DNA from 4 places in the Lysinibacillus sp. A1 genome. Region 2 is predicted to be linked to each of the others. Evidence: riboswitches for the same ligand, from Rfam matches in the RefSeq annotation. Region 2 holds a riboswitch; each other region holds the start of a gene.
The links. A riboswitch is a leader RNA that binds a small molecule or an ion and turns the genes downstream of it on or off. The one in region 2 is predicted to bind thiamine pyrophosphate.
Positions count from the first base shown of each region.

Region 1: another riboswitch for thiamine pyrophosphate. It lies ahead of PI85_RS22505 (ABC transporter substrate-binding protein); the one in region 2 lies ahead of thiM (hydroxyethylthiazole kinase).
Region 3: another riboswitch for thiamine pyrophosphate. It lies ahead of thiW (energy coupling factor transporter S component ThiW); the one in region 2 lies ahead of thiM (hydroxyethylthiazole kinase).
Region 4: another riboswitch for thiamine pyrophosphate. It lies ahead of thiC (phosphomethylpyrimidine synthase ThiC); the one in region 2 lies ahead of thiM (hydroxyethylthiazole kinase).

Region 1 is NZ_JSZM01000041.1:52,416-59,967, forward strand. It holds gene parE (DNA topoisomerase IV subunit B) at 1-158, shown strand, start outside; gene parC (DNA topoisomerase IV subunit A) at 155-2,593, shown strand; TPP riboswitch at 2,718-2,828, shown strand; gene PI85_RS22505 (ABC transporter substrate-binding protein) at 2,984-3,979, shown strand; gene PI85_RS22510 (thiamine-binding protein) at 3,981-4,274, shown strand; gene PI85_RS22515 (ABC transporter permease) at 4,271-5,044, shown strand; gene PI85_RS22520 (ABC transporter ATP-binding protein) at 5,019-5,768, shown strand; gene PI85_RS22525 (TatD family hydrolase) at 5,758-6,507, shown strand; gene PI85_RS24760 (hypothetical protein) at 6,568-6,744, opposite strand; gene PI85_RS22530 (cation acetate symporter) at 6,837-7,552, opposite strand, start outside.
Region 2 is NZ_JSZM01000001.1:130,677-138,228, reverse strand. It holds gene PI85_RS00600 (RDD family protein) at 1-336, opposite strand, end outside; gene sppA (signal peptide peptidase SppA) at 349-1,362, opposite strand; gene mbcS (acyl-CoA synthetase MbcS) at 1,547-3,130, opposite strand; TPP riboswitch at 3,318-3,416, shown strand; gene thiM (hydroxyethylthiazole kinase) at 3,503-4,270, shown strand; gene thiD (bifunctional hydroxymethylpyrimidine kinase/phosphomethylpyrimidine kinase) at 4,258-5,082, shown strand; gene thiE (thiamine phosphate synthase) at 5,072-5,710, shown strand; gene PI85_RS00570 (alpha/beta-type small acid-soluble spore protein) at 5,787-6,005, opposite strand; gene thiI (tRNA uracil 4-sulfurtransferase ThiI) at 6,157-7,371, opposite strand; gene PI85_RS00560 (cysteine desulfurase family protein) at 7,371-7,552, opposite strand, start outside.
Region 3 is NZ_JSZM01000012.1:218,165-225,716, reverse strand. It holds gene PI85_RS10590 (PotD/PotF family extracellular solute-binding protein) at 1-176, shown strand, start outside; gene PI85_RS10580 (tetracycline resistance MFS efflux pump) at 677-1,873, shown strand; TPP riboswitch at 1,933-2,040, shown strand; gene thiW (energy coupling factor transporter S component ThiW) at 2,135-2,638, shown strand; gene PI85_RS10570 (VWA domain-containing protein) at 2,731-5,328, opposite strand; gene PI85_RS10565 (BatA and WFA domain-containing protein) at 5,312-7,057, opposite strand; gene PI85_RS10560 (DUF58 domain-containing protein) at 7,069-7,552, opposite strand, start outside.
Region 4 is NZ_JSZM01000014.1:110,087-117,638, reverse strand. It holds gene PI85_RS13450 (catalase) at 1-1,246, shown strand, start outside; gene thiC (phosphomethylpyrimidine synthase ThiC) at 1,452-3,230, opposite strand; TPP riboswitch at 3,375-3,489, opposite strand; gene PI85_RS13440 (AEC family transporter) at 3,556-4,485, opposite strand; gene PI85_RS13435 (methyl-accepting chemotaxis protein) at 4,815-6,917, opposite strand; gene PI85_RS13430 (hypothetical protein) at 7,172-7,552, shown strand, end outside.

The DNA of each region.
Region 1 (7,552 bases), on a different contig from region 2:
AGGATGGTGCACGTGCAGAGAGACGTGTCACGACATTAATGGGCGATAAGGTAGAGCCGCGTCGTAAATGGATCGAAGCCAATGTAGACTTCGGTATGGAGGATGATGCTAACATTTTAGAAAATGAATTCATCCAACAAGAGGAGGGCCAAGCATGAGTAGCACAGAAAAGTTTCAAGATTTACCTTTAGAAGAAGTAATGGGTGACCGTTTTGGTCGCTATAGTAAATATATTATTCAAGACCGCGCGTTGCCAGATGCACGTGACGGTCTTAAACCTGTACAGCGTCGTATTTTATATGCGATGTTTACAGAAGGCAATACACACGAAAAACCTTTCCGTAAATCAGCTAAAACAGTCGGTAATGTAATCGGTAATTACCATCCACACGGAGATAGCTCTGTCTATGAGGCGATGGTACGTATGAGTCAGGATTGGAAAGCTCGTCATATGCTCATTGAAATGCATGGGAATAATGGTTCAGTTGATGGAGATCCGCCAGCTGCCATGCGTTATACTGAGGCAAGATTATCTGCGATTGCGGGTGAAATGTTACGAGATATCGGGAAGAAAACGGTTGAATTCGTACCAAACTTCGATGATCAGGATATGGAGCCAACTGTTTTACCAGCACGTTTCCCTAATTTACTAGTCAACGGCTCTACAGGGATATCTGCGGGTTATGCAACAGATATTCCACCTCATGCACTAGATGAAGTGCTGGATGCTGTATTGATGCGCTTAGACAAGCCTACTGCAACAGTGGATGAATTAATGACAGTACTCAAAGGTCCAGATTTCCCAACAGGCGGTATTATTCAAGGTGTGGACGGCATTAAAAAGGCATATGAAACAGGGCGCGGTAAAATTATAGTTCGTGCGCAGGCTGTGGTGGAACCTATTAAGGGTGGCAAAGAGCAAATCGTTGTTACCGAATTACCATACGATGTGAATAAAGCGAATCTTGTAAAAAAAATTGATGAGCAGCGTGTAGATAAACGCCTTGAAGGGATTGCTGAAATTCGTGATGAATCTGACCGTACAGGGTTACGTGTCGTAATCGAGCTGAAAAAGGATGTTCCTGGACAAGGGATTTTACAGTACTTATTTAAAACAACAGATTTACAAGTAGCTTACAATTTTAATATGATTGCGATTCATAATCGTCGCCCAACGATGATGACATTGCCATTATTATTGGATGCCTATATTACTCACCAAAAAGAAGTGGTCACAAATCGTTCTATATATGATTTACAAAAGGCTAAGGATCGTTCCCATATTGTAGATGGATTAATTAAAGCATTGTCTATTTTAGATGAAGTCATTGCGACAATTCGTTCTTCTAATGATAAGAAGGATGCCAAGCTTAATTTACAGGCAAAGTTCGATTTTACCGAGGTACAAGCAGAGGCGATTGTGAGCCTGCAATTATATCGTTTAACGAATACCGATATTACAGAGCTCCGCCAAGAACAGGATGATTTAAATAAATTGATTGCCAAGCTAGAAGGAATTTTACAAAGCGAGGCCAAGCTTGTACGTGTCATTAAACAAGAATTACTAGATATTAAAAAACGCTTCACAGAGCCGCGTCGCTCGAGAATTGAACAAGAAATAGAAGAAATTAAAATTACATTAGATGTCCTTGTTCCAAGTGAAGAGGTTGTGGTGACTGTCACGAAAGATGGCTATATTAAACGTACTTCTACACGATCCCATGCCGCTTCCAATGGTCAAGATTTTGCGATGAAGGATTCCGATTATTTATTGTATGAAGCAAACTTAAATACGCAGCATCATCTATTGTTATTTACAAATAGAGGGAATTATATTTATCAGCCAGTTCACGAATTGCCTGATATTCGTTGGAAGGACCTTGGTCAGCATATTTCTAGTATTGTGCCAACAAGTGAAGATGAATCAATTATTGCCGTCTATGGCTTTGAAACATTTGAACAACCAAATACGTATATTTTAACTGCTACGAAAGATGGACAAATTAAACGTTCACCGCTCGCAGATTATGCAGTGACGCGTTACTCGAAGCCGATTAAAACAATGAATGTTAAAGCGGGCGATGCAATGATTTATGCATCATTTATGACGGATGATGTGGAATTGCTCTTAACAACTGATACGGCGTATGCTATTCGATTCCCTATCGAGGAATTACCGGTTACTGGTGTGAAAACAGGTGGCGTTAAAGGGATTACGTTAAAAGATGGAGAAGCTTTAGTTGGGGTCAATGTTCTACAGCCAGATGAAACACAATATGTCGTTATTGTGACACAACGAGGGGCTGTCAAGAAAATGAATGTCGCAGAGGTAGAAGTAGCAGGTCGTGCCAAACGCGGCCTTAAAGTCCTAACAGAATTAAAAGCAAATCCTCACCGAATTGTCGCTGTTATTCAAGCGACAGACGATGAACAGGTTGTGATTGAAACTGAAAAAGGCGTCCAAGAATTTATTGATGTTCATGCATTGACGCGTGCTGATCGCCATTCTAATGGTTCATTTAAAGTGGATATTGCAACAGATGGAGCCATTTCCCATGTCTTAACGGCCAAAAAAGAACAAAAACCAAGCTAAAACCATGCCCAGTTTCTATCTAGTAGAGCTGGGCTATTTGGTTGGAGTGGAACAACTATCTAAAAATAGCATCTTGTCATTTTAGATCAACTATGGGTATAATAATCATCGAAAAGTTCATAGCGAAAGAATGTAGGGGGGCTAGTTATGGCTAGCTGAGATTGTGTCCGATAGACACTGACCCTTTGAACCTGATTTGGCTCGTACCAGCGTAGGGAACATCTATTCAAAAAAGCAAAAGTTTTGGAGATTGATTGCAATACGTCTGGGAGGAATCCTAGGCGTTTTTTTGTTTTCCAAGCAATATCTTACCAACCGTATATTACGCTTTCTTCTGGTGACAACATTCATTCATGAACACTTTCATATTACAAACTGGGAGGACTTAGCATGAAAAAATGGTTATTTATTCTATTAGCGGCACTATTGATGTTAGTGGGCTGTAGCGACAAGGAGGACAAGCAAGCTGCTGATACAAAGAAAAAGGTGTCAGTGGTTCTCGATTGGACACCAAATACGAATCATACAGGATTGTATGTTGCGAAAAAGCTCGGTTATTTTGAAGATCAGGGCTTAGATGTTGAGATTATTATGCCAGGAGAGGCAGGAGCCGATCAGCTCGTAGCTTCTGGTAAGGCAGAATTTGGCGTGAGCTATCAGGAGGGCATTACACAGGCTCGTGTTCAGGCTGTGCCACTTGTCTCAATAGCGGCCATCATCCAGCATAATACATCTGGATTTGCTTCTGTAGCATCAAAGGGTATTACATCTCCAAAGGACTTTGAAGGAAAAACATATGGTGGTTGGGGAGCGCCACTCGAACAAGCCGTATTACAATCATTAATGCAAAAAGAAAACGCTGATATAAATAAATTAGATATTGTCAATGCGGGAGATTTAGATTTCTTCACGATGATGAAAAAAGACATCGACTTTGCTTGGATTTATTATGCTTGGACAGGGATTGAGGCAGAGCTTCGTGGGGAAAAGATTAATATGCTGTATTTAACAGACTACAGTAATCAGTTAGATTACTATACACCTGTTTTAGCAACTAATGAAAAAATGATTCAAAACAATCCAGACATCGTCAAAGCTTTTGTTGCAGCTGCATCGAAGGGCTATGAATATGCGATCGAACATCCAAATGAAGCGGCTGATATTTTACTAGAAGCGGCACCTGACTTAGATAAGGAGTTAGTGCATAAAAGCCAAGAGTGGTTGGCTGATAAATATCAGGACGATGCTAAACAATGGGGAGAGCAAAAGCTTTCAGTGTGGGAAAACTATGCTAAATGGATGTCGAGCAACAAAGTATTAGAAGGCGAATTTGATGCTAAACAAGCGTTTACGAATGAGTTTTTACCAAAAAAGGAGGCCAATTAACATGGCAAATTCATTGATCAGTGTCCAAATCATTCCAAAGACAGAAAAGTATGAGGATGTCATCCCTTATGTAGATGCGGCCATTGCAGTTATTGATGCATCTGGTGTGAAGTATGAGGTTCATCCACTTGAAACAACGATGGAGGGTGAGCTTCCAGTGCTTCTTCAAATCATTGAGAAAATGAATGTTAAGATGGTCGAGCTAGGAGCCATTAATGTCATTACACAAGTAAAAATTTTATATCAACCAAACGGGATTACAATGGCTACATTAACGGAGAAATATCAATCATGAAACGGGCATTACAAAAAGGAAGGACGATAATTTTTATCGCCTTCCTCTTATTCATATGGGAGCTTGTTGTGCATATAGCTGATGTTCCTCCTTGGCTCCTTCCAGCACCAAGCATAATTGTAGTAGAAGGCTTTCAATCGTATCAGACGTTCCTGCCACATGCTCTGGCTACCGTGCAATTAGCTTTACTAGGACTTGCTATTGGGGTTGGCTGTGGTCTAACAGTGGCAATTGTTTTGCATCGTTTTACTTTTATTCGGTCATTATTTTATCCGATTCTCATTATGTCGCAAAACATACCGATTCTTGTGTTAGCACCGCTCCTTATTATTTGGTTTGGCTTTGGCTTATTACCAAAGCTTATCATTATTTGTCTCGTTTGCTTTTTCCCTATTGTCATTGCGGCAATGGACGGTTTTCGCCAAACAGCACCCGAGTTAAAGCATTACTTTGAAATGATTGGTGCAACGAAGGCTCAAACGTTTTGGAAACTAGAATGGTCACATGCCTACCCAGCAATTTTTTCGGGTGTGAAAATTGCTGCAACGTATAGCGTAATGGGGGCAGTCATTGCGGAGTGGCTTGGTGCGAAAAAGGGAATTGGTGTATACATGACCTTAGCACAATCCTCCTTCCGTACAGATCGAGTGTTTGTCGCAATTTTTGCGATTGTCTTGTTAAGCTTATTGTTATTTAGTAGTATTCGTTTGCTTGAAAAATTAATGGTAAAGGGGAGAGGTTATCATGCTCAGCATTCAAAACATCGCTAAGTCCTTTAACAGTCTACATGTTCTTGATGATATTTCCTTTGATGTCAAGGATGGTGAGTTTGTGGCCATTGTAGGTCCATCCGGCAGTGGTAAAAGTACCCTTTTTCAATTAATTGGTGGGGTCTCTTCGGTTGATCAAGGGGCGATTTTATTAAATGGAGAGGAAATCCAACGAAAAAGAGGAACAATTGGCTATATGCCACAGCAGCCCTGTCTACTGCCTTGGCGTACTATTTTAGAGAATGTAACAATTGTTGAGGAATTGCAGCAAAAGCCTAATGTTGAACGTGCAAAGGGGTGGCTAGAAAAGGTAGGACTTGCTTCCTTTAGCCATGCTTATCCAAACGAGCTATCTGGAGGGATGCAACAACGTGTATCCTTCATCCGTGCCATTGTCAGTGATAAACCTATTTTATGTCTAGATGAACCATTTTCTGCGCTCGATGAATTTACAAGATTGGAAATGCAGGCATGGCTACTGTCCATTTGGGAGGAACATCGAAAATCTATCTTATTTGTTACACATAGTATTGAGGAGGCACTCTTTTTAGCAGATCGTATACTTGTTTTATCGAAACGGCCAGCAACGGTGAAAAAAGAAATCATTGTGCCGTTTGAGCGTCCTCGCAAAGAAGAAATCCGTCATTCGGCTACATTCACAGCCTTGAAGCAACAGTTATTCATGTATTTACAGGAAGAAAAGGGGGATTTGCATGTTGATTGATGCCCATATTCATTTAGATCAGTATAAGGATGTGGAAATACCTTCTTTATTGGAAGAAGTAGAGGCACTAATTGCGGTGAGTATGCAGCTGTCCTCCTGTCAAAAGACGTTGAATTTAGCGAAGGTCTATCCCAAAGTGAAGGCAGCTTTTGGTTTCCATCCCGAACAGCCTTTACCGAGTGAAATAGAAGAGAAAGCTTTATTTAATTGGATTCGCGCCCATAGTGATGAGATGAAAGCAGTCGGTGAGGTCGGTTTACCTTATTATTTAAGGCAAGAACAAACTTTGGCTGTTCGTCCGTATGAGGCTTTATTGGAACGATTTATCGTATTGGCGAAAGAGTTGGACAAACCGATTGTATTGCATGCTGTGTATGAGGATGCTATCGTGGTGTGCGATTTACTAGAAAAGCATCAGCTTCGTCAGGCACATTTCCATTGGTTTAAAGGGGACGAAGCAGTTGTGAAACGCATGATTCAGCAAGGTTATTTTATCTCCATTACGCCTGATGCATTGTATGAAGAGGAAATTCAACAGTTAATTCAAATCTACCCGATTGAATTGATGATGGTTGAAACAGATGGTCCATGGCCGTTTGAAGGTCCATTTACAAATAAACCCACGTCTCCGTGGATGATGCATTCCACGATTGAGGTAATTGCAGCCATTAAGGGATTGTCTATACAAGAAGCGGCTCAAATTATCACTCAAAATACGACAAACTTTTATCGACTTTAAACTAATTTTGTAAGTGACACTTGTGTTTTCTACAATAATAAAAGCAGTATAGGATACAAACTAATGATCCGTATACTGCTTTTTATGTTTAGTAAAATCATGCTTCAATTTCTCTGTCTTTGTTTTGGTGGTGCGTTCATGTGTACTGAAGGAATTGGTTTGGCGATTTTTCTCTACATCCTTGCCAACAGTTCTTTTTATATGCATCCGCTTCTTTTTCGCCCCAGATTGAGCCATTTTCATTCCCTCCTTTTAACAATTATAGTAACGAAAATGAAAGAAAAAGTAAAACCTCGTAAGCAAGAACTTACGAGGTTTATGACATAGATTTAGTGAGATACGTCCTGTACAGAAATACCTGTGTTTGCTTTAACGTCAACTTCACGATATTTTGCATCATCAGTTTCTTTAGAAAGTAATGTGCCGATGAAACCACCAAGGAAACCAAGCGGTACAGAGATTAGGGCAGGGTTCGTTAACATAATTAACGGATCACCCACAAAAATCGCTTTGCCTTCAACTGGATTCCATACGTTTGGTGACATAGCTACTAATACTAATGCAGAGATTAAACCTGTTAACATCGCTGTAACAGCACCAGCTGTATTAAAGCGTTTCCAATAGATTGTATAAATAATAACTGGAAGGTTAGCAGAACCTGCAATACAGAATGCTAAAGATACTAAGAACGCAACGTTTAATGTTTGTGCACCAAGTGCTAATAAAATGGAAATTATAGCGATCGTAATTGAACCGATACGAGCTGCAAGAACTTGCTCTTTTTCAGTAATTTTACCCTTTTTAATGATTTGCCCATAAATATCATGTGATAGGGCAGAGGCACCTGAAAGTACAAGACCTGCTACTACCGCTAAAATTGTTGCGAATGCTACCGCACATACGAATGAGAATAGAATGTCGCCACCTAGTGCTTCTGCAAGAAGTGGGGCAGCCATATTACCAGCAGCGTTTGCCGCGATAATATCTTCTTTTCCAACGAATGCTGCTGCACCGAAACCTAAGAAAATTGTTAAAACGTAGAAAA
Region 2 (7,552 bases):
ACGTAGCCCAAATACCATCTTCCCTAGCGTTTGACCAAAGAATTTCGTCATAAGGACAAAATAACTGTAATAAAGAATCGCAGATATAATGGAGATTGGAGCATACCAAACTGATTCTGATAAGGACCAGTCCATTAAATAAAAGATAGGATTAATGAGTATGCCAACTACAGCAGATACAATAAATCCATCCAATAGAAATGCCCACAATCTGATCCAAAAGCCTGCCGTTTTTAATGTGTAATTTTTTTGACTTGTGGAATCTTCCGTGCCATTGTTAAAAAAGCCATTTTCCATTGAGGGTGAACCTTGCATAACAACTTCATTGTTTGTCATTGAACTCCCTCCTTAATATTCACCGTATAAATACATCATTTTCGGTGCATTGTAATCAGTCATAATTTTCATTAGCATTTTTTCTTCTGCAGAAGGACCGAACATAGAGCCAATTTTCATTCCAACATAAGATTGCCATCCACCCATATCATAGGCATATTCAAATAATACAGCATCTTCTAGTCCAAAATCTGCGCGTAAGGCAGCAATGGCAGCTTCTTCGTCGCCAATTTCATCAACTAAACCTGCTTCAAGTGCTTTTGTACCGCCAAGGATACGTCCATCCGCCACTTTCTTCACATCAGCTTCTGACATATTACGTCCTTGTTCAACGATATCTACAAATTCTTCGTATGTTTCATTGATCATATCCTGCATCATCGCTCGTTCCTCTGGTGTCACATCACGCATTGGGCTTAGCATATCCTTATGCTCGCCAGATTTAAACGTTTCGAATTTGACACCTACTTTTTCAGCCAATGCTTGATAATTAATAGATTGCATGATTACACCAATCGAGCCTGTAATTGTATCACGATGGGCAAATATTTTATCTGCTGGAGCTGAAATATAATAGCCACCAGATGCTGCCATCGAATCCATCGATACATAAATTGGAATTTGTCGTTCTTCTTTAATTTTTAATAGCTTTTTATAAATTTCAGCAGATTCTTTTACCCCTCCACCCGGAGAGTTAACACTTAAAACAATCCCTTGAATCGTATCATCGTACAAAATATTATCCAATTGATCTAAGAAAAATTGATGATCATATGCAACAGGTTGCCATAGTGAACTTGATCCAATATCTTGGATTGTTCCATCTACCTTTAAATAGGCAATCCTTTTATCATAATTATCTCCTTCAATTACATTTTCATATACATCTAGGTTATTTCCTGCCATTAAACTGTCAAAATTACCTAGGAAATCTGCTTTAAATAGTGCAAAAATGGTATTAATCCCTAATGAAAACAGTAAAAGAACACCAGCCACTATCAATGCAACCCACCTTTTAACATTCATGTCTTTCCGCCTCCTTAACTCGTAATACGTATGACTTGCTCATTTGTTTCATTTTTTTGCAATAATATGCAAAAAGTTTTATTCTATTTATTTCCTCATAATACCTTACCTAAAAATATAAAAAAAATCAAAGTTCATTTCTTTGCATGAACTTTGATTTTCGACATTATTTCCTAGGAAATGATTATTGTACAAGCTGTTCTAATTCTTGTTGTCTTAATTCGACACGTCTAATTTTACCAGATGCAGTTTTGGGTAACTCCGTAACAAATTCAATAGCACGTGGGTATTTATAAGGGGCCGTTAATGATTTGACATGATTTTGAAGGGATTGAATAAGCTCTTGATTACCATTAACACCATTATGAAGGATAATGAACGCTTTAACGATGTTTCCACGAACTTTATCGGGACTTGCAATGACAGCAACCTCTTTCACAGTCGGATGCTTCATCAGCGCATCCTCTACTTCAAAAGGTCCAATTGTGTAACCTGAGGAAATAATAACATCATCTCCGCGGCCTTCAAACCAAAAATAGCCGTCCGCATCTTTATAAGCTCGATCCCCTGTTATATACCAATCACCACGAAATTGTAAATTAGTACGTTCAGGATCATTTAAATATGTTTTAAAAAGTGCAGGTGTTTCTCGATGAACAGCAATATCACCTACTTCTCCTATAGCAACTGGCTCGCCAAAATCGTCTATAATGTCAACGGTATTGCCTGGCGTAGGTTTACCCATCGAACCAACTCTTGCGTCCATACCAACCATAGTCCCTACAAGAAGTGTATTCTCAGTCTGACCATAACCATCTCGCACTTGTAGATGGAAAGTGTCTGAGAATTTTTTAATGACTTCACTGTTCAATGGTTCACCTGCTGAAACAGCTTGTCGAATTGAACTGATGTCATACTCCTGTAAATTTTCAAGTGCTGCCATAAAACGATATTCTGTCGGTGTGCAACATAAGACATTCATCTTAAATTTTTCAAGCAACGCTAAATATGTTGCTGCATCAAACTTTCCTTTATAAACAAATGCAGTGGCACCGCTGCCTAAAATCGCGAGAAACGGACTCCAAATCCATTTTTGCCATCCTGGTGCTGCAGTTGCCCATACAATATCATTTTCTTGTACGCCTAGCCAGTGTGGGGCTGTTGTCCGTAAATGTGCATAGCCCCAGCTATGAGTATGAACAGCAGCTTTCGGGTTACCTGTTGTGCCACTTGTGTAAGCTAAAAAGGCATGGTCTGTACTTTTTGTTGGTGTAGAACTTATGTAAGTTGTTGGTTGCTTTCGCATTTTGTCTACTAACGGCTGCCATGGTTCATGTGCATCTCCGATAACAAATTGCTGTATATTTTGTAGATTTCCTACTTGATCAAATTGCTCAATATAGGGCTCAAAGGCTACTACAGCTTTAGCATCAGCATGATGAATACGATACTCAATATCTTTTGTTCTTAGCATTTCAGAGCTTGGAATGATTGTTAATCCCGCTTTTAATGCAGCAATATAGACAATGTATGCTTCTACTGAGCGTGGTACCATCACTAAAATGACATCACCTTTAGTTAATCCATTTTTTGTAAAGACATGTGCCGCCTGATTCGCTCTTTCAAGTAAATGTGCGTAGGTGATAAATTGTACATCATAATGCTCATTATAAATAATCAATGCGTTTTTAGTTGAATCCTTTGCATATTTTTCAAATTCATCTGTTATGTTGTACCATTCTGGTGCTACTAATTCTTGTCTATTCATGGCAAATGCCCCCTTTTGTTAAGACACATTATACTCCTTTCTTAGTATTTTCAATGGTTTACACTTGATTTAAGTAAAGTCATGACAACTATCATGCTTAGCTATATGGCATCAGTCACGTTTTGTCGATAGGAAAACTTGCTATTGAATACATACGAAAAGTATGGTACATTTTGGTCAACTAAAAGCAAGATTGCAGGGGGACTCATAAAGAGTTGAGAAGGTAAAACCTGACCCTTTGAACCTGTTAGTTAATACTGACGTAGGGAGCAATGAACATCGTTTTTTCAGATGAAAGGCTCTTTTTCGTGCATTTTTACGTAAAAAGGGCCTTTTTTGCATGCTTACGTCCACCCATAAAGGAGGACTAAAATGATTTTTCAAACAATTCGTCAACAACAACCGCTTATTCACTGTATAACTAATTATGTCGTGGCTAATTTCCAAGCCAATGGTCTATTGGCATTAGGTGCCTCTCCTGTCATGGCTGATGATAGCCATGAGGTTGAGGAAATGGTCGCCAATGCAGACGCTCTTTTAATCAATATTGGTACACTAAATGATCGAATAAAAGAATCAATGCTGTTAGCAGGAAAAAAAGCAAATACCCTTGGCATTCCTGTTATATTAGATCCGGTTGGCGCAGGTGCCACAGTTTATCGCAAGGAAACCGTACACCTATTACTTTCAGCTATTCAATTTGCAGTCATACGTTGTAACAAGGGAGAGCTTGCGGCATTAGCCAATGTGGAATGGCAACAAAAAGGTGTTGATAGTGGTGAGGGATTTATTGACATAGAGACTGAGGCTACATTATTGGCTCAACGCTACAACTGTATAGTCATTGTTACAGGCAAACATGATTTTATGACAGACGGTGTGCAGAGCGAATGGATTACAGGTGGAAATTCACAAATGACTGAAGTAACGGGTACAGGCTGTTTACTTAGTGCTATATGTGGAGCAGCCTTCTCTTCAGGAGATGATCCGTACAGCCAATTAGCGGAAACACTCACATACTATAAAAAAGCAGCTGAGTTAGCATCCGCATTTACAGAGGATATTGGGGATATTCAAATTGCTTTGCTTAATGCCTTACATCGTCTTTCAAAGGAGGGTGAGGCTTCATGCATATTGTAACGACAATTGCAGGCTCAGATAGTGGCGGTGGCGCTGGTATTCAGGCTGATTTAAAAACATTCCAGGAATTAGGGGTTTTTGGCACCTCCGTTATTACAGCATTAACTGCTCAAAACACACTTGGTGTAACAGGGGTTTTCCCAATTGAAGTTGACTTTGTTGAAAAACAATTTCATGCATTACTAGAAGATTTTTCGATTACTGCGATTAAAACAGGTATGCTTTATTCCTCGGAAATTATTCAAGGTATTGCACACATTATTGACGATTTAAAAATCCCACTAATCGTTGATCCCGTTATGATTGCAAAAGGTGGAGAAAGCTTATTGCAGCAAGAGGCTATCGAGGCCATGCGCATGTCTTTACTTCCTCTTGCTACAATTGTGACACCAAATATACCGGAAGCAGAGGCACTTACGGGAAAAAAAATAAATCAATTCTCGGATATGGAGGAAATTGCTCAATGCTTTTTCCAACTAGGTGTTCAATGTGTCATCATTAAAGGTGGGCATCTACCCAATTCGTTATATGCAATTGATTATGTATTTATAAAAAATGACAAATCATTTTCCATGCAGTCTCCTCGTATTACGACGAAAAACACACATGGTACAGGTTGTACATTTTCAGCAGCTATCACTGCTTTTCTTGGTCAAGGTTTGACCATTGAAAAAGCTATTATCGAAGCTAAAAGATTTATACAATTAGCCATTATGCATGATTTAGCCATTGGTAAAGGTCATGGCCCCACAAATCATTTTGCTTATCAGCTGCATAAAGGTGCCTGCGAGGTGAAGTTACTTGAAACGTGAAGATTTACAGCTTTATTTTATTATGGGTACAAGCAATGTTTCCCAACAGGAACCTTTAGCTGTACTCGAACAAGCGCTACGGGCTGGCATTACTATGTTTCAATTACGCGAAAAGGGTCCTTATGCATTAACAGGATTAGCTTATGAGCAATTTGCCCACCAATGCCAAAAACGATGTCAACATTACCGTGTGCCGTTTATCATCAACGATGATGTGGATCTAGCAGTTCGACTTGGTGCTGATGGTGTTCATATTGGTCAAGATGATGAACAAATTGCCATTGCACGTAAGAAAATGGCAAACCGGCTCCTTGGCGTTTCTGTACATTCACAGGAAGAACTACAAACGGCTATTGACCATCATGCGGACTATGTAGGAATTGGACCTATTTTTGCCACAACATCTAAAAGTGATGCACAACCACCATGTGGCACAAATTTTTTACAGCAAGCTTCCAAGTTGCAACCTAACTTGCCCATCGTAGCTATAGGTGGAATAAATTGGACAAACGCTAATATTGTTTTGCAAGCTGGTGCTGACGGAGTTGCTGTTATTTCTGCTATCTGTGACAGTAAGGATATTGTACAAACAGTATCCATGTTTAAGTCTTTATCTCGCATAAAATAATGATTGATAAACAAACTAAAACCAGTGCCTTTTACGGTCACTGGTTTTGAGTTTATAAATGCTTAGTTAGCATTTATTAGTTGTTGTTGTTTGGCATACCTTTTAATTGAGATTCTGCCATTTGTACAAGACGTTTAGTGATTTCACCACCAACGGAACCGTTAGCACGAGCTGAAGCGTCAGCCCCTAATTGAACACCAAATTCTTGTGCAATTTCGTATTTCATTTGATCAAGTGCTTGTTGTACTCCAGGTACTGCAAGCTGGTTTGAACTGCGGTTGTTGTTTGAAGCCATGTTTCTCACCTCCTTGTGAATATAGAATGTGCGTTATTAGATTTTTAATACAAAAAAAATAAAGGTAAAATATACCTCTATTGGCATTTGGCGAACTATACAAAAAAGCCGTCTCAAATAAGCTATTTGAGACGGATTTTGAAATTTTGATTTATAAAAGATCAGCAAACTTATCTTGCTTTTGCTCTTCTTCTTTCTTAGGGAAAATATAGACCTCACGATTTTTGACCGCGCGTGCTATCAGTTCATCAAAATCAGAAAAGCTTTCGTAATGCTCAACCTTTTCGAGCTTAGGCTTTGTTTTAGGACTAGCAGGCGTAAAGATTGTACAGCAGTCCTCAAAAGGCTGAATAGATGTTTCATATGTGCCGATTTGTTCAGCTAACTCAATGATTTCTAATTTATCTGATGAAATTAACGGTCGTAAAATAGGTGTATTCGTTACTGCATTTATTGCCGTTAAGCTTTCAAGTGTTTGACTTGCTACTTGTCCAAGACTTTCTCCTGTGACAATCGCAAGAGCACCGATTTCTTCTCGCACTAGATCAGCAACCTTCAACATCATACGACGAGTTGTTGTCATCGATACATTAGAAGGTACTTTTTCTTTAATCAGAACTTGTATTTCAGTAAAAGGAATAACATGCAATCGTATATTAGCTCCAAATTTCGTTAACTCATTTGCAAGCACTTTTACTTTTTCCAATGAATTTTCGCTTGTATAGGGCGGACTAAAAAAGTGAATGGCTTCTAAACGGACTCCGCGTTTCATCATTAAATAACCTGCAACTGGACTATCAATACCACCTGAAAGCATTAACAATGACTTCCCGTTTGATCCTACAGGCATTCCGCCTGCACCTGGAATGACTTGTGCCATCATATAGGTTGCATCATGGCGCACTTCTACTCGTAACTCAATATCAGGTTTCTTCACTTTAACAGATAAATTATTAAATTGAGGTAAAACATATCCACCAATCTCCCTTTGTATCGCGTGTGATTCTAATGAGAAGGTTTTATCGGTACGTTTCACTTCCACTTTAAACGTATATGGCTTTTCTTTAAATGTCTCCATTATCGTAATCGCCAGTTTTTTCATACTTTCCATATCTTTTTCACATGCTGCAACAGGACTAAATGATTGAATACCAAAAATTTTAGGCAAACCTGTTACTAGTGTTTGCATTTGTGCTTCATCCTCTATCGCAATAAACATTCGATCACGTTCTGTACGAATATGGAGATGTCCTAAATCCGCAAAAGCATGACGGATATTTTCACGTAAACGGCGGATAAAATCCATCTTGTTGCGACCTTTTGTAGAAAGTTCGCCATATCTAATTAAAATTTCTTTCCAAATCATTACTTTATTTCTCCTTTAAGCTCTAGCATTACTTCTGCTAATACTTGTTTAAACTTTTCAATATCTTCGACAGTGTTATGTGCACCAAAACTAATACGGATGACACCTTTTTTATAATGCTCATCTAGATGCAATGCTTCGACAACATGACTTGTTTTAGTTTGCTTCGAAGAACAAGCAC
Region 3 (7,552 bases), on a different contig from region 2:
ATTCGACGCCTAATATCGCTGCGATGGACTTAATGGACCCAGAAGTAGTTGCTGATGAACGCTATTACCCTTCTGAAGAGCAACGTGATACATTAGAGGTCTACAAAAACTTAGGCCCAGATTACTTAGGTAAATATAATGAACTGTTTTTAGAATTTAAAATGAGTATTCGATAATTTATAAGAGCGATTTGGTCTAGAAACCAAATCGCTCTTTTTCTGTAAGCATTCAGTTGTTTGACTATATTCAAAAAGCAATTCTACTAGTAGCCTGTGGTAGATCATCTTCACAGCCCCCTCTCCTATAATCCCTTTGTCTATGTTTAAATTGCTAACAATCATTTGCACTTCTTTATCCATGAAAAGACCATGTATTCTACGTGCCATTACATCTGCTCATCATAGCTTCATCTAAACAATATTATTCACTTTTATCACGCTATTTCATTTCAACAAAAATTGCTTCTAGGCAAAAGTCTATACGCTCTCACTTCCCCCTAACTATTCATGTTTATTAATCAATTAGATGATATTCCATTGTGAAGTTTTCTGAGAAAAAAACTTTTCTGAAAAACCATTCTAACGATCGGATCAGTTACAGCAATCTCAACTATTAGCCAGCTATAATTCTTTATGATAGACTGTACTATATTTGATTACATAAAGGGGGTTTTTCGATGACCCAGCAGAAGTCCAATAAGGCGGCTTTGTATATATTAATGTTTAATATGTTTATCGCAATGGGGAGTATTGGAATTATTATTCCTGTAATGCCGGAATATTTAAGAATATTTGGAGCAGCAGGACAAGTTCTAGGCATGCTTATTGCTACGTTCGCCTTGGCTCAATTCGTATTTTCTCCAATTGCTGGGAATCTTTCTGACCTGTATGGGCGGAAAAATTTAATTATTTTCGGTCTTATACTAACAGGACTTGCACAAATCGGTTTTGGCCTCTCTACAGATGTTTGGATGCTCTTTTTGGCACGCTTTTTAGGTGGCCTTGGCTCTGCATTTGTTGCACCTCCTATTATGGCTTTTGTAGCAGACGTGACAACTTATGAAGAACGCGGAAAAGGAATGAGTATGTTAGGAGCTGCAATGTCGTTCGGCTTTATGATTGGCCCTGGAATTGGTGGTTTCCTCGCAAAGGTTAGCTTACATTTTCCATTTTTCATGGCGGGAGCTGCCGCCATTTTAGCGTCTATTTTATCGTACTTTTTATTACCATCTACAAAGCCAAATACTGCGCAAAATAGACAAAAGCAAGATAATCTGGTGAAACAGATGGCTCGCTCTGTACATATGCCTTATTTTGTTATGTTAATTATTATGATGGTATTCTCATTTGGGATTGCTAACTTCCAAACAACCTTATCCCTATTTGTGACAGAAAAATTTAATTACTCACCTGGCGATATTGCTACCATTCTAGTTGTTGGTGGAGCATTTGGGGTAATTGTACAGATGTTTATCATAACGCCACTCTTTAAACGCTTTGGTGAAATGAAAGTAGTTTTGGTCAATTTATTTATTGCCTCCGTTGCTATTTTCTTAATATTATTTGTTTCAGGTTTTGCACTAATATTAGTTATAGCAACCATCTTCTCAACGGCAACAACGTTAATTCGTCCAGCTGTTAATACACTCATCTCAAAACTTGCTGAAACAGAGCAAGGATTTGCAGCCGGCTTGAACAATGCCTATATGAGTCTTGGAAATATGATTGGACCCGCTTTAGCTGGTTTCTTATTTGACTGGAATATGAATAGTCCTTATATATTTGGTGCCATTATCTTATTAGCCTGCTTCTTCCTTGCCCTGATTTGGACATTGAAAAAGGCACCACAGCTTATGCATCCAGATTCACACTAATCATCAAAGCTTATTGACTATTGATTCAAGTATGTTACACTTCTAAAAAATAGAAAAATTTTTACCACTAGGGGAGTCTTTTAAAGGCTGAGACGTATATGGTTATATACGGACCCTTCGAACCTGATCTAGTTCATGCTAGCGGAGGGAAGTGGCGCTTCTTGCTATTTTCAGTGTATAAGCAAGGCCGCTTCCTGTCGTTTGAAGGAAGCGGCTTTTTTCATTTTCCTAGTGGCTAAAACGAAAAGGAGCGCACCTATCATGTCTATTCGAAAATTAACAATTATGGCTTTATTAGTAGCGATTGCCGTTGCAGGCTCTACGTTCATCTCCATTCCAACTGGGATTGCTCGTGCCTACCCTATACAGCACGCTATTAACGTAATAGGAGCCATTATACTTGGACCCTTACCTACAGTTGTAGTGGCCTTTGTGACGGCTATCATTCGTATCCTTACAGGAACAGGTTCACTGTTAGCCATTCCTGGTAGTATTATTGGTGCATTATGCGCAGGGCTTGCCTATAAATATAGCTGTAAAATGTGGTTAGCCGGTATGGGTGAAGTGATCGGCACTGGTCTTCTCGCATCACTTGTAGCAGTACCCTATGCAAAGATACTTATGGGCACATCCGTAGCGGCCTTATTTTTCATGCCTGCCTTTTTAATATCAAGTTCAATTGGAGCAATCTTAGGTATTGTAGTAGCTAGCAGTTTGCGGAAAACGGAGCTAGTAAAATATTTTAATTCCCGCTCTCTTTATTAAAGAACGTCGTTGATATAACTTAGAGGATTTCTCTCCATGCATATATACAAAAAGCAGTGCGAAATAATTCACACTGCTTTCACCTAACTAAATTATTGGCGTTTTTTCATACCCTTTAATAATTGTGCTACATTCGTATCTTCTGCCTGTACGGGGGGATTTTCTACAAGTTGCCCCTTTTTCTTCGGCTTCGTTAGGAAATTCCAGCCAAAGCGTCTTATTGTAATATCAATAAAGAATAGGAGCATACCTGCAAGGAGAAGCCATGTCGCAATGTTTTGACGATCCGCCCCTCGCTTTGTAAAGTCACGGAACACTTCTTGTGGTTCTTTTAAAACAGCACCACCAGTTTGTTCGGTTAATTCTTCTATTAATTTATCATTAGCAGGAAGAAGTTCATACTCAGCACTATAGGGAACACTTAATCCAGCCTGATAAATCGTTTCCTTTTCATCAGCGATACGGAAGAAGATTAATCCCGGGTCAGCTTGTACTACAGCACGAACCTGAGAGGCTGATATAGTTTCAAGCTGTGTGTCTAACTCTTCACCAGCTTCATTAACCGCAACAATATCTAAAAAGGCTGCTTCATTTGTAGGATCTGTAATCATAAAGGACCCATCTGATTCTATTCTTACATCATAGGCAACATCATTATAACTTGGGAGCATTTGTGAAATAAGCGTTTGCCAAAATGTGCCCCAGTTTTGCCATCTTGCCCAGTCGCCTGACCACTTTCCTGTTGAATCAGAAGTGAATGCGAATGTTTTGCCAAGACCGTATTGCCATTGTGCTAACACCGGATCTTCTTTTTCGCTTTCAGCCACGACGGTAGCACCCTGCTTTGCGGTTGTTCCGATATAAGCATTCATTTGTGGAACCCCATTGGCAAATAGTGTATTCCATCCCCCTGCATTATAAAGTATTGGATAGAATGGGTTATCCTCAATGTACGTACGGGAAATCATAGCTGTTTCACGAGATAAAATGGAAGGAATAGTTTGCTCATCGATAACATTGTAGAAACGTCCGCTTCCCATCTCACTCAGAGCTTCCAATAAGTTAGCATCCGCATCTTGACCAATAGCCACTGTCGATAAAGTTATTCCACTATCTTTTCCTTGTTCAATTAAATCTTCATAATTTCCTGGCTGTGATTGTCCATCTGTTAAAAGAATAATATGCTTACGTTGCAGTTTTATATCTGCTAGGTTTTCATATGCTTTTGCAAGTGAACCATAGATTTCTGTCCCGCCTCCTGGTGTAACAGATAAAATGGTATCCACTGCCTCTTCTTTATTGTTCAGAGGACCAGTCTCTATAATTTCCCAAGGCCGATCATCAAATGCTATAAATCCTAATGTATCTTCATCACGTAGCATCTCAACTGAACGTGCTGCCGCTTCCTTCGCAAGCTCTAGCTTGGACCCTGACATACTACCAGAGCGATCTAATACAATGACAAGTCCTAATGAAGGTAATTGTTCTTTCCCCTTAATTTCCATTTCAACAGGTAATAATGTTTCAATTGGCGTTTTAAAATAACCACCTAAACCAAAGCTATTTTCTCCACCAACCATTGCAAAACCAACACCAAAGTTTTTGACTGCTTGCTCTATCACACTCATTTTCGCCTCACCGACTAAATGTCCTGGCACATTATCGAAAATAATGGCATTATATTGCAAATAACTGGAGAGTTCATTTGGTAAGCCTTCAGGTGATTTTACATCATAGGCTATTGATTGCTGACCGAGTGCCTCCGCTATTGGTGAAGCTGTTTCATAGCCATTCACAATGAGTAAATGTGGTTCGCTTTGTACCATTGTGACACTTGTTAATTTATTGTTTTCAAATATTGCGTCTTGTCCTACTTGAACAACGGCTTCATATTTCACCAGCCCTTCACCAGTCGCTGCATGTTTATAGGTAAACATATTCGTTCCTTCGGCTAGCTCAACTGCCTCACGATGAATCAGTTCATCATTTTCATATAATAGTAGCTCGCCCTTTCCAGCTGAAGTTGCATGCACTTCTGTTACCAGTTGTTGTTGCTCACCCACATAGGCAACTTGTGGGGACACAAAGCTTTTTAATGAAACATCATTCACAACAGGCTGACTAAAGGGCACAACATCCACACTAATATTGGAGCCTTTAAACTTCGTGGCGAAATCTAAAGCATTGCCCTTTGTCTCATTGCCGTCTGTTAAGAGCACTAAGCGTGTTGCTTTTTTCGGATCTATAATACCTGTGGCAAGTTGCAGGCTTTGTTCTATATTCGTTTGATCAGTAGCCTTTATTTCCGTAAACTTTGGTACTTCCTTTAATGTTTTAGTCAAAATGGCTTCTGTTTGTAATGTTGATGAGAATGAATACAGCCCTGCAAGCTGTTCGTCTTTTTTCGATTGTAAACTATCCTGTATAAACTGTACCATCTCATCCTCAGTCCCATTCATGGAAGCTGAGCGGTCAATTAGATACACGATTTGTTCTTCTTTTATAGGTAATAAAAGATACGGCCCTGCCAATGCGAAAACTAAACAGCCTACCGCAAGCATGCGAATCATAAGTACGATAGCATGACTCTTTTTTAGTCGCTGTCGTTCTCGCCAATAGGTCCAACCAAAATAGATGAGCAATGGAAGTAATAGCAACAATATTAATGGCATATCAATTCGTAAATCCACGACGTCGTTGCACCTCCCACTCTGAAACAAGTAAAACTAAAATAATTAGAATTAGCCAAGGGACAAAAGAAGCCTTCGAAATCTCAGCCTTTCCGTTATCAGAAATATCCCCTAATGCATAGCTTGTTCCTTGTTCAATAACACGTTCTTGCGCCTGCAATTGTACAATAAAATGTTTTTCTTCATTATTAGAACGCACAAAATAGATGCCTGGTTTTGTTGGCGCAGTTAGCATACCATCCGTAACTAATGAAAGAAATTCATCTTCTTGTGAATATACACTCCAGTCTTCCTGCGCTAAAGCTACTACTCTTTGTTCATTTGGTGTGAAAATACCGAGTGAATCAATGGATTCTGATAACTGCTGTTCAGTACTCCATAAGAATAACGGGAATGATGGATGTAGTGGCCAATCCGTATCTGCAATATCTGCTAAGACGACGATATCCCCTTTAGGAGAGCGCTGTATAAACGGCTGTTCTCCAACAGTAGCGATAGTTTGATAATTTGCAAATCCTGGATACAAGGCGCTAACATAAACATCCTTGAGCTCGCTAAAAGCAAATAAAGCATCACTTTTAGTACTTACTATGCCACTTACCTCTACTTTTTTGGCATCATCACGGCCAAATAACACAAGAGGTTTGTCCATCTTTTCCAGCAATTCAGCTTGATTAGTGATCACCGTGGCATCCTGATTGTCTACTACTTGTAAAGGCGGAACGATTTTCACACCCGTACTTACCGATTGAAACCCTTTTTGAATCAATTGATGCATGCCCTGATCAACCACAATTTTTGAAGTAGCTGTTTGTAGTAAAACTGTTTGTTGATTATCTACTGCATAATCATCTCGTACATCAATGATTGCTGTCATTGATTTTTCTAAAGGTAACTCCTTGAAGGTTTTTGTTATCTCTTCCTTTGGAGGCACAGCGATATTCTCAGCTACCAGCTCTTTACCCTCTTCATTAAGTAATGCTAGTGTGACCTTTTGCTCAATGTCTGTATCATTATGAAGCTGCACAAGCGCCATTGTAGCCTGTCCATCTGTTGTTGCAGCAAATCGAGTAATAGCAATATTTGTTAAGTCCTTCGCAGCACCTCTTACCAGCCATTTAACAGAGTCCTTGTTCATAGGTAGTTGTTTTTTATCGAGTGTATCTGTAAATACATAGATTGAAGTCGGTGTGTCTCCAACAAATGCTTGAGCCACATCAAGCGCCTTATCCATTTCTGCCGTTTCATAGGTTACTTGTAAGTCTTTAATACCTTTTTCGATATCTTTAATATTTGTCTCTTGCTGTAAAATCGCTTTTGGAGCTGAACCAGTCGTAATTAGCGTGACCGGTCTCCCATTTAATTCATCTATAAGCGTCAGCATTTCCTGTTTATGTGTGTCAAAGGTAGATTGCCCCTTACCAGCTAACATTGTCGCAGAAGTATCAACAATAAATATAGTTTGCTCACCAACAATCGTTGATTTTTTCACATAGGGATTCATGAGTGCCAACACAAGGAGTAGCAATGCTAGTAACTGCAAATACAGTAGGGCATTCTTTTGCAAATGCTTTAAATAAGGAGATACCCGTGTTTCCTGCATAATCTCAGACCAGAAAAGTGTTGAAGAAACCGTCTGAACTGTATATTTTTTTCGAAAGAAATAATAGAGTAGGACAATGACCGGGATGATGGCCGTCCAGCTAAATATGATTTGACTAAAGCCCAATACGGCTCACCTCACCTAATCCAATGTGCTTTTAATAATTGCTGAAAGATTGCCTGTTGCAAACCATCTTCCACCTTCAATTGTAATTTCCGAATGCCGAAACGACGACAAATGGCTTCAAATTCTTCTTCATGTAATAAACGTCTTGCGTGATAGGTTTCTAGAACTTTAGTGGACATTGTCACATTGACTTCATTACCTGTTTCACGATCAAGAAGACGAACATCACCCGAATAGTTTGGTGATAGCTCTTCTTGCGTCACAATTTGTAAAATACGGACATCACCAGCATAGCGTGGTAGCCTTTTTAAAAGTTGCTCCCATTCCTCGATGGACTCTAGTCCATCTGTCACAATAAATAACACTGTACTGTCTTTTGGTAAAGCCTTTAAGGCACCCTGCGCAAAAGGATTCGAATAACTCGCTTCCTCTATATCTGTAATTATTTGTAAAAATGCTCGGCGATACATAGCGCCCTTCCGACGAAACGGTGGC
Region 4 (7,552 bases), on a different contig from region 2:
GGGCAAGAAAACTGATATGTTCGCACGATTCTCCACAGTTGCTGGTGAGCGTGGTGCAGCAGATGCTGAGCGTGATATCCGCGGCTTTGCCCTTAAGTTCTATACTGAAGAAGGCAACTGGGATTTAGTAGGAAACAATACACCAGTATTTTTCTTCCGTGATCCACTACACTTTACAGATTTAAACCACGTGGTCAAACGTGATCCACGTACAAATATGAAAAACGCTAATTCTAACTGGGATTTCTGGACGCTATTACCAGAAGCACTTCACCAAGTTACAATTGTAATGTCCGACCGTGGTATCCCAACTGGTTACCGTAATATGCACGGATTTGGTTCGCACACATATAGCTTTATCAATGCTGATAATGAGCGTGTTTGGGTTAAATTCCACTTCCGTACAGAACAAGGCATTAAAAATTTAACAGGTGATGAAGCAACTGAGGTAATCGGTCAAGACCGTGAGTCTTCACAACGTGATTTATATGAAGCCATCGAAAAAGGCGATTTCCCTAAATGGAAAATGTATATTCAGGTTATGACAGAGGAGCAAGCTCGTGAGCTACCATACAACCCATTCGATTTAACAAAAGTATGGTATAAAAAAGATTTCCCATTAATTCCTGTAGGTGAGTTTGAGTTAAATAAAAACCCGGACAACTACTTTGCAGAAGTGGAACAAGCTGCCTTTGCACCATCTAACATCGTCCCTGGTATTAGCTTCTCACCAGATAAAATGTTACAAGGTCGTATCTTTGCCTATGCGGATGCACAACGCTACCGTTTAGGTGTAAACCACTATATGCTTCCTGTTAACGCACCAAAGTGTCCATTCCGTACTTTCCACCGAGATGGCTCTATGCGTTTTGACGGCAACCTTGGATCAACACTAGGCTATGAACCAAATAGCTATGGTGAATGGGAACATAATTTAGACCATAAAGAGCCTGAGTTACGCATTGATGGTCATGCAGGAATTCATGATTTCCGTGAAGACGATAGTAATTACTTCGAGCAACCAGGTAAACTTTTCCGCCTAATGACTGCGGAAGAACAACAACGTCTATTTGAAAATACGGCTAATGATATGGCTTCTGTTGAGGAATTCATCAAACGCCGTCACATTCTTCACTGCTATTTAGCTGATCCAGCATATGGTGAAGGTGTCGCAAAAGCAATGGGTCTTTCATTAGAAGGTATGGATCTTACAAATCCATACGTAAAACAACCAACAAACGTTTAATATTCCACTTATTATTGATATCCAAATCCAACTTTTCTCCATGTGAATGTATAATTCACATGGAGCTTTTTTGTATTCGTCTAGGTTTAAGCGTTCATTTCTATTTGCAAAGGCATATATTCCTTTTTTTCATCTCCCTATTAAGTTATGAAACCAACATAAAAAAGGCTCGTGTCTAGAAATAAACACAAGCCTTGCATTATTATTATTGGTAGATTTGACTACCTGCCTTTTTAAACTCCGCTGACTTTTCCCTCATACCTTCATGGATGGCTTCTGTTGTATTTAAATCCTTTTCCTTAGCATAATTACGAATATCCTGAGAAATTCTCATGCTACAAAATTTAGGCCCGCACATTGAACAAAAATGAGCCGTTTTGGCTCCTTCAGCTGGCAATGTTTCATCATGATATTCTACTGCACGCTCTGGATCAAGAGAAAGGTTAAATTGATCGCGCCAGCGGAACTCAAAACGCGCTTTGGACAGTGCATCATCCCGTTGCTGTGCACCTGGGTGGCCCTTTGCTAAATCTGCAGCATGTGCAGCAATTTTATAAGTAATAACCCCTACTCGAACATCCTCCCGATTAGGTAAACCTAAATGTTCCTTCGGTGTCACGTAGCAGAGCATAGCTGTACCAAACCAACCAATCATTGCTGCTCCAATAGCAGATGTAATATGGTCATAACCTGGCGCAATATCTGTTGTCAATGGACCTAATGTATAGAAGGGAGCTTCCTTACAAACCTCTAATTGCTTGTCCATATTTTCTTTAATCAAATGCATGGGAACATGACCTGGACCCTCCACCATTACTTGAACATCATGCTTCCATGCGATTTCCGTTAATTCACCTAATGTTTCCAGCTCCGCGAATTGTGCTTCATCGTTAGCATCCGCGATTGACCCTGGGCGTAAGCCATCTCCTAATGAGAAGGCTACATCATAAGCTTTCATAATTTCGCATATTTCCTCAAAATGAGTATAGAGGAAGTTCTCTTGATGATGGTATAAGCACCACTGCGCCATAATGGATCCACCCCGAGACACAATTCCCGTTACACGGCTTGCCGTAAGAGGAACATAACGTAAAAGGACACCTGCATGAATAGTGAAATAATCTACCCCTTGCTCCGCTTGTTCAATAAGCGTATCACGGTACACCTCCCACGTTAAATCCTCAGCGACACCATTCACTTTTTCTAATGCCTGATAAATTGGTACTGTCCCAACGGGTACTGCAGCATTTCGAATAATCCATTCTCTCGTTGTATGAATATGCTTGCCAGTTGATAGATCCATAATATTATCAGCACCCCAGCGTGTAGCCCATGTCATTTTTTCGACCTCCTCTGCAATCGAGGATGATACAGCTGAATTTCCAATGTTCGCATTAATTTTCACATGGAAGTTACGACCGATAATCATTGGCTCTGCCTCTGGATGATTAATATTGGAAGGCATAATAGCTCGGCCTGCTGCAATCTCTGAACGTACGAAATCTGGGTCCATATTTTCGCGTATCGCTACAAATTCCATCTCAGGTGTAATAATTCCTTTTCGAGCATAATGAAGCTGTGTGACATTTCCATCCTTTTTTGCACGTAAAGGCTTTCTCACCAATTCCGGAAAGACGTTTTCATGGATACGCGGATCATCAGCGCGACGGAAACCATTATCCTCCGGTTTAATCGTACGCCCTCCGTATTCCTCAACATCCCCTCGCTCTTGTATCCAAGTACTTCGTAAAGCAGGTAAGCCCTTTGTAATATCCACACGAAAGGCCGGATCTGTATATGGGCCACTCGTATCATACACCCGAATGGGGGCATTTTCTTCATCTCCAAAGCTACCAGTCGTCGGACTTAATGCAATTTCACGCATTGGTACTAAAATATCTGGACGAGATCCTTCCACATAAACCTTTTTACTTCCTTCAAAGTTAGACATAATCGTAATGTTCTTTTCACTAATTGCTGACATGAGCTACTTCTCTCCCTTAAATGTATTTTAAGCAAGGACCGAATCTAGCTCACCCAACAATCAATACAATAAATAAAGGCCGAATCCAAAATAATAATTGGATCCGGCCATGAATGTAAAGGGTCTATTGATTGCACGTAATAGGCAATAGCTTCTTAACTTTCCCACGCTGGTATGAGCCAGATCAGGTCCAAAGGGTCAAGAAACCTCTATGCGTTTCCCTCTCAGCCTGACTCATCAGACTCCCCTAGTTAATACTATTCAGTTTGATGCTAGTGTAGCAGATATTGCTAAGAGATGGAAGATATCATTAAAATATTTTCTATTAGGTAAACAATACATCCGCAATATAAATCACAATCGTGACCGTTATACAACTCACAATGGTTGAGAATAAAACAGTTTGAGCAGCTGTTGCGGACTCTACATCATATTCTAATGCTAGACTTGAACTGTTGCGGGATGTGGGAAAAGCACTCGCTATAAATAATGATTGTGCCACAACCCCATCTAAACCTAGCGCATAGATAATGACTAAAGCCACGGCTGGTCCGATAAATAATCGTGTGAAGCAGCTGACGAATACTGTTTTATTAAACATCGTTTTGATCTCCAGCTGAGACAATTGGGCTCCTAGCGTGATTAATGCAACGGCAATAAAACCATCTGCTACATGGTCTATTGGTATTTTAATAAACTGCGGAATGCCAATATCAAAATAATTCATGGCCACTCCGATTATTAGAGCGTGAATAATAGGCATTTTTATAAAATCCTTAAAAATCGTCATGCCCGATTTAGTAGAGGAAATTAAATTATATAAACCATACGTATATGTTGTCATGTTTTGAAAGATAACGAGTATAACCTGGATGGCTACACCGATAGGTTGAGTGGCAAAAATCATTTGAGCTACCGGAATCCCATAGTTCCCAGAGTTAATGAGTACTACACTATTTTTAAAAACAGCCGCCTCAGTTTTGGCGAGGCCAAGCCCTTTCGCTAAAAAGTGACTAAGCAGCATTTGACTCCCGATAAAAAGTACAACAAACAATCCGACTTCTCCTAGAACAGACAGCTTTATATTCGTCTCATATAAATTAATAAATACAGCGGCTGGCATAAAACAATATGTAATAAGCTGTGATAATGCTTTTAAATTAAAGCGAAATTTCTTTTGTAGAATAGCACCTAGTACAAGTAATACTAAAATAGGTGCGACAATTTGAAAGAAAATCATTCCAAGATACACCATATTGATGTCCCTCCTCCCTTTTAATAGTAGTGTCGATCATGCACTAGGTCAATGCCACTTACTTTCATAATTAAAACCGTTGACTTCCACTACGGACGGGGCGCGCCTTGTTCATATGGTTGAAAAGATTCAAAAAATCAAATCAATGAAAGAGAACAATGTACACAATGTAAGAATCACCTAAACTCATTCATTTAGGACTGTGTATGATTGGGCAGCAAAGAACTATTTTTAATGAAGGATAAATAAAAAGGGAATCGAGCATGATCTTCTCGATTCCTTTTATCAAAAAGTCTGAGCTACCTTTAGATTCTAGGTGGCCTTTTTCTTTACGCAAGCTTAAATCTATTAACAACCTCTTGCAGTTCATTAGAGATATCATTCATATTTTGCATAGACTCTGCCACTTTTTGCAATTCAGCTTGTTGGTCCATTGCAGAGGCACTTACTTGCTCAGCAGAGGCCGCTGTTTCCTCTGAGATTGCCGAAATACTTTGAATGGACATAATCGCTTGATTTTTATGCTCTAACATAGTAGACAACTGTGTCATTAGTTCACTAATAGAAGTTGCAATTGCACGTGACAAATCACTATTATCTTTAAAGGCCAATTGCGTGCTTTGTACGGACTCATTTTGAGATTGCATTAAGTCTGCATTTGATGCAATGACTGCAACTGTTTGCTGAGAATTTTCTAAAATACTTTCTACCGTGCTTTTAATAATTTCTGTTTCAGTTTTTGATTGCTCTGCCAATTTTCTTACTTCTTCCGCCACGACGGCAAAACCTTTTCCATGCTCACCAGCTCGTGCAGCCTCAATACTTGCATTTAAAGCTAATAGATTAGTTTGCTCCGTAATGCTTTGAATGGAGGCAATAATTTGATTAATATTGGCAATATTAGAAGCTAGCGATTCCATTTGCTGCTGAATACGGCCGTTCATCTCATTCGTCTCTATATTATGTTCATGTAAACTTTGAACCTCTTGCATGCCTTTTTCTGTTGTCACATTTGTCTTGTGAGATAAATCGTCCATTTCATTCGAAAGTGCAGTAATGGCGTCTATTTGTTCCGATAAATCCATCATACGATAGTTCGTTTCTTCAGTATCTTCTGATTGCTTCGATGCACCCTGTGCAATTTCATTAATGGCTACTGATACCTCTTGACTAGAGGACACGATTTCAGTAAACGCCTCATGGACCTGATTAGAAGATTGGTTCAATAGAGTCGTGGAGTTTAACACGGCTTTAATAGCACTATTAGTTTTTTCCAACATATTATTATAGGCCAGTGCGACTGCCCCAATTTCATCTTGTTTAATATATTTCTCCTCTACTTTTTGTGTTAAATCTCCTGCTGCTGCTGTTTCAATTGAAGCACGTAAAAACTTGAGCGGCTTTAACTGTTTGTAAATAAATAGTACACTTGCAGCAGTCATCAGGGCTACCATTATAATGGATGCAATAATCGTATATACAAATACATGGTTATATGTTTCTAAAATTTTTGATTCAGCTAATACGATTTGAACGGTCCAAGTTTCGTCAATGTCCTCTAAAATCATTGGAGCAAACACATTATAAGCTTTATCCTTTAGTTCATTAGACTCTATGTACATACTTGTTAGCTCGCCGTTTTCCATTGTCTTACTTATGCTTGTCCAAGCAGAGTCATCTTGCATATTTTGACCGTCCAGCTCTTTACCGAAACTGTTAGCTGTTAGTACACCGTTATTTGTAATAATTGCTGCATAGCCGCCTTCCGGAGCAACAGACATTGTCAGCTCATTTAAATAATCTATCGACACATCCGCCGTCAATACACCAAAAAACTTCCCTGAAGCATTGACTAATGGTACAGAAATTGTGGTCATTAGTACGGTTTGACCGTTTACACTATAGTCATAGGGCTCCGTTAAAACAGTCCGTCCCTCTTCTTTTGGTACCCAGTACCATTGGGATACATTTTTATCATCTACACCTTCAATAAGAGTGGTCGTTATTTCATTCCCATTTTTACTTAAGTATGGCCCAAAACGTTTTTTGGAATCTACCAATGTAGCCTCATCATTTGGGTTTACAATAAGAGAATTCTGTTCAAAGATAGCTCCTACCCCTAATAAATCATCATTATTGGCTAAATTATTTTCCATGATGTCTAAAACACCTTTGGTAGATAGCGTCTTATTCTTCTCCATACTTTCAACGATCCGTTTCGTTGTTTGTAATGTTGTATTGGCTTTTTTAAAGCGCTCGCTCATAATCGCCGCTGATGATTCAGCCGTTTGCAATGTTCCATACTCTGCATCTTTAACACTTTGCTTTTTTATAATAATCCCCGTTGTCACTGTATAGGATAAAAATAATACTAGAAACAATCCTATTATTAGGGAAGATAGTTTCAATGCAATTCCTCTTGATTTCTTCATCACAAACACCCCCACTTTTATAAATAATCATAATGGATGGAAGGTCGTATCTCAATAAAATATTTAGCGAATAAAGTAGAAATTTACATAATTATAGATAAAAATACAGGCATATTAATAGATTTTCCTTATATATTTCAAAGTACTTATGACTCATTCGAGTTGCACCAATTAGTAAAACATACACTTAAAATACTAAATTATAGTAAAATATGGTATATTATTTATTAGATAAAATGATTGGAGTGACTTGCATGACAAATAAAGCGCTATCAACATTAATAGCCACGGCGATGACAGCGACACTAGTATTACCAGTGTCTACTGCACAAGCCTCTTCTTCCCTAAATCAATCAAGCTTATATGAAGCACAGTTTCAAGTTGCAGCAACAAAAAAAGTGGTCGGCAATGCCGTAACGATTAAAAACATTACAAATGATACGGTCATTACATCAAACGGTACATTTAGAATCCACAATGATTTAAAGCCCCTTTTTGATCATTCAAACAAAACAGCATTAACGAATGCATCGGCCACCATTGTCGTAAAAAACAAGCAAATTATTGATGTGACATCATTAACATTAAATAAAGCTGGTACGAGCAAAAAATCAGTATATTTTGATGGGGGTGAC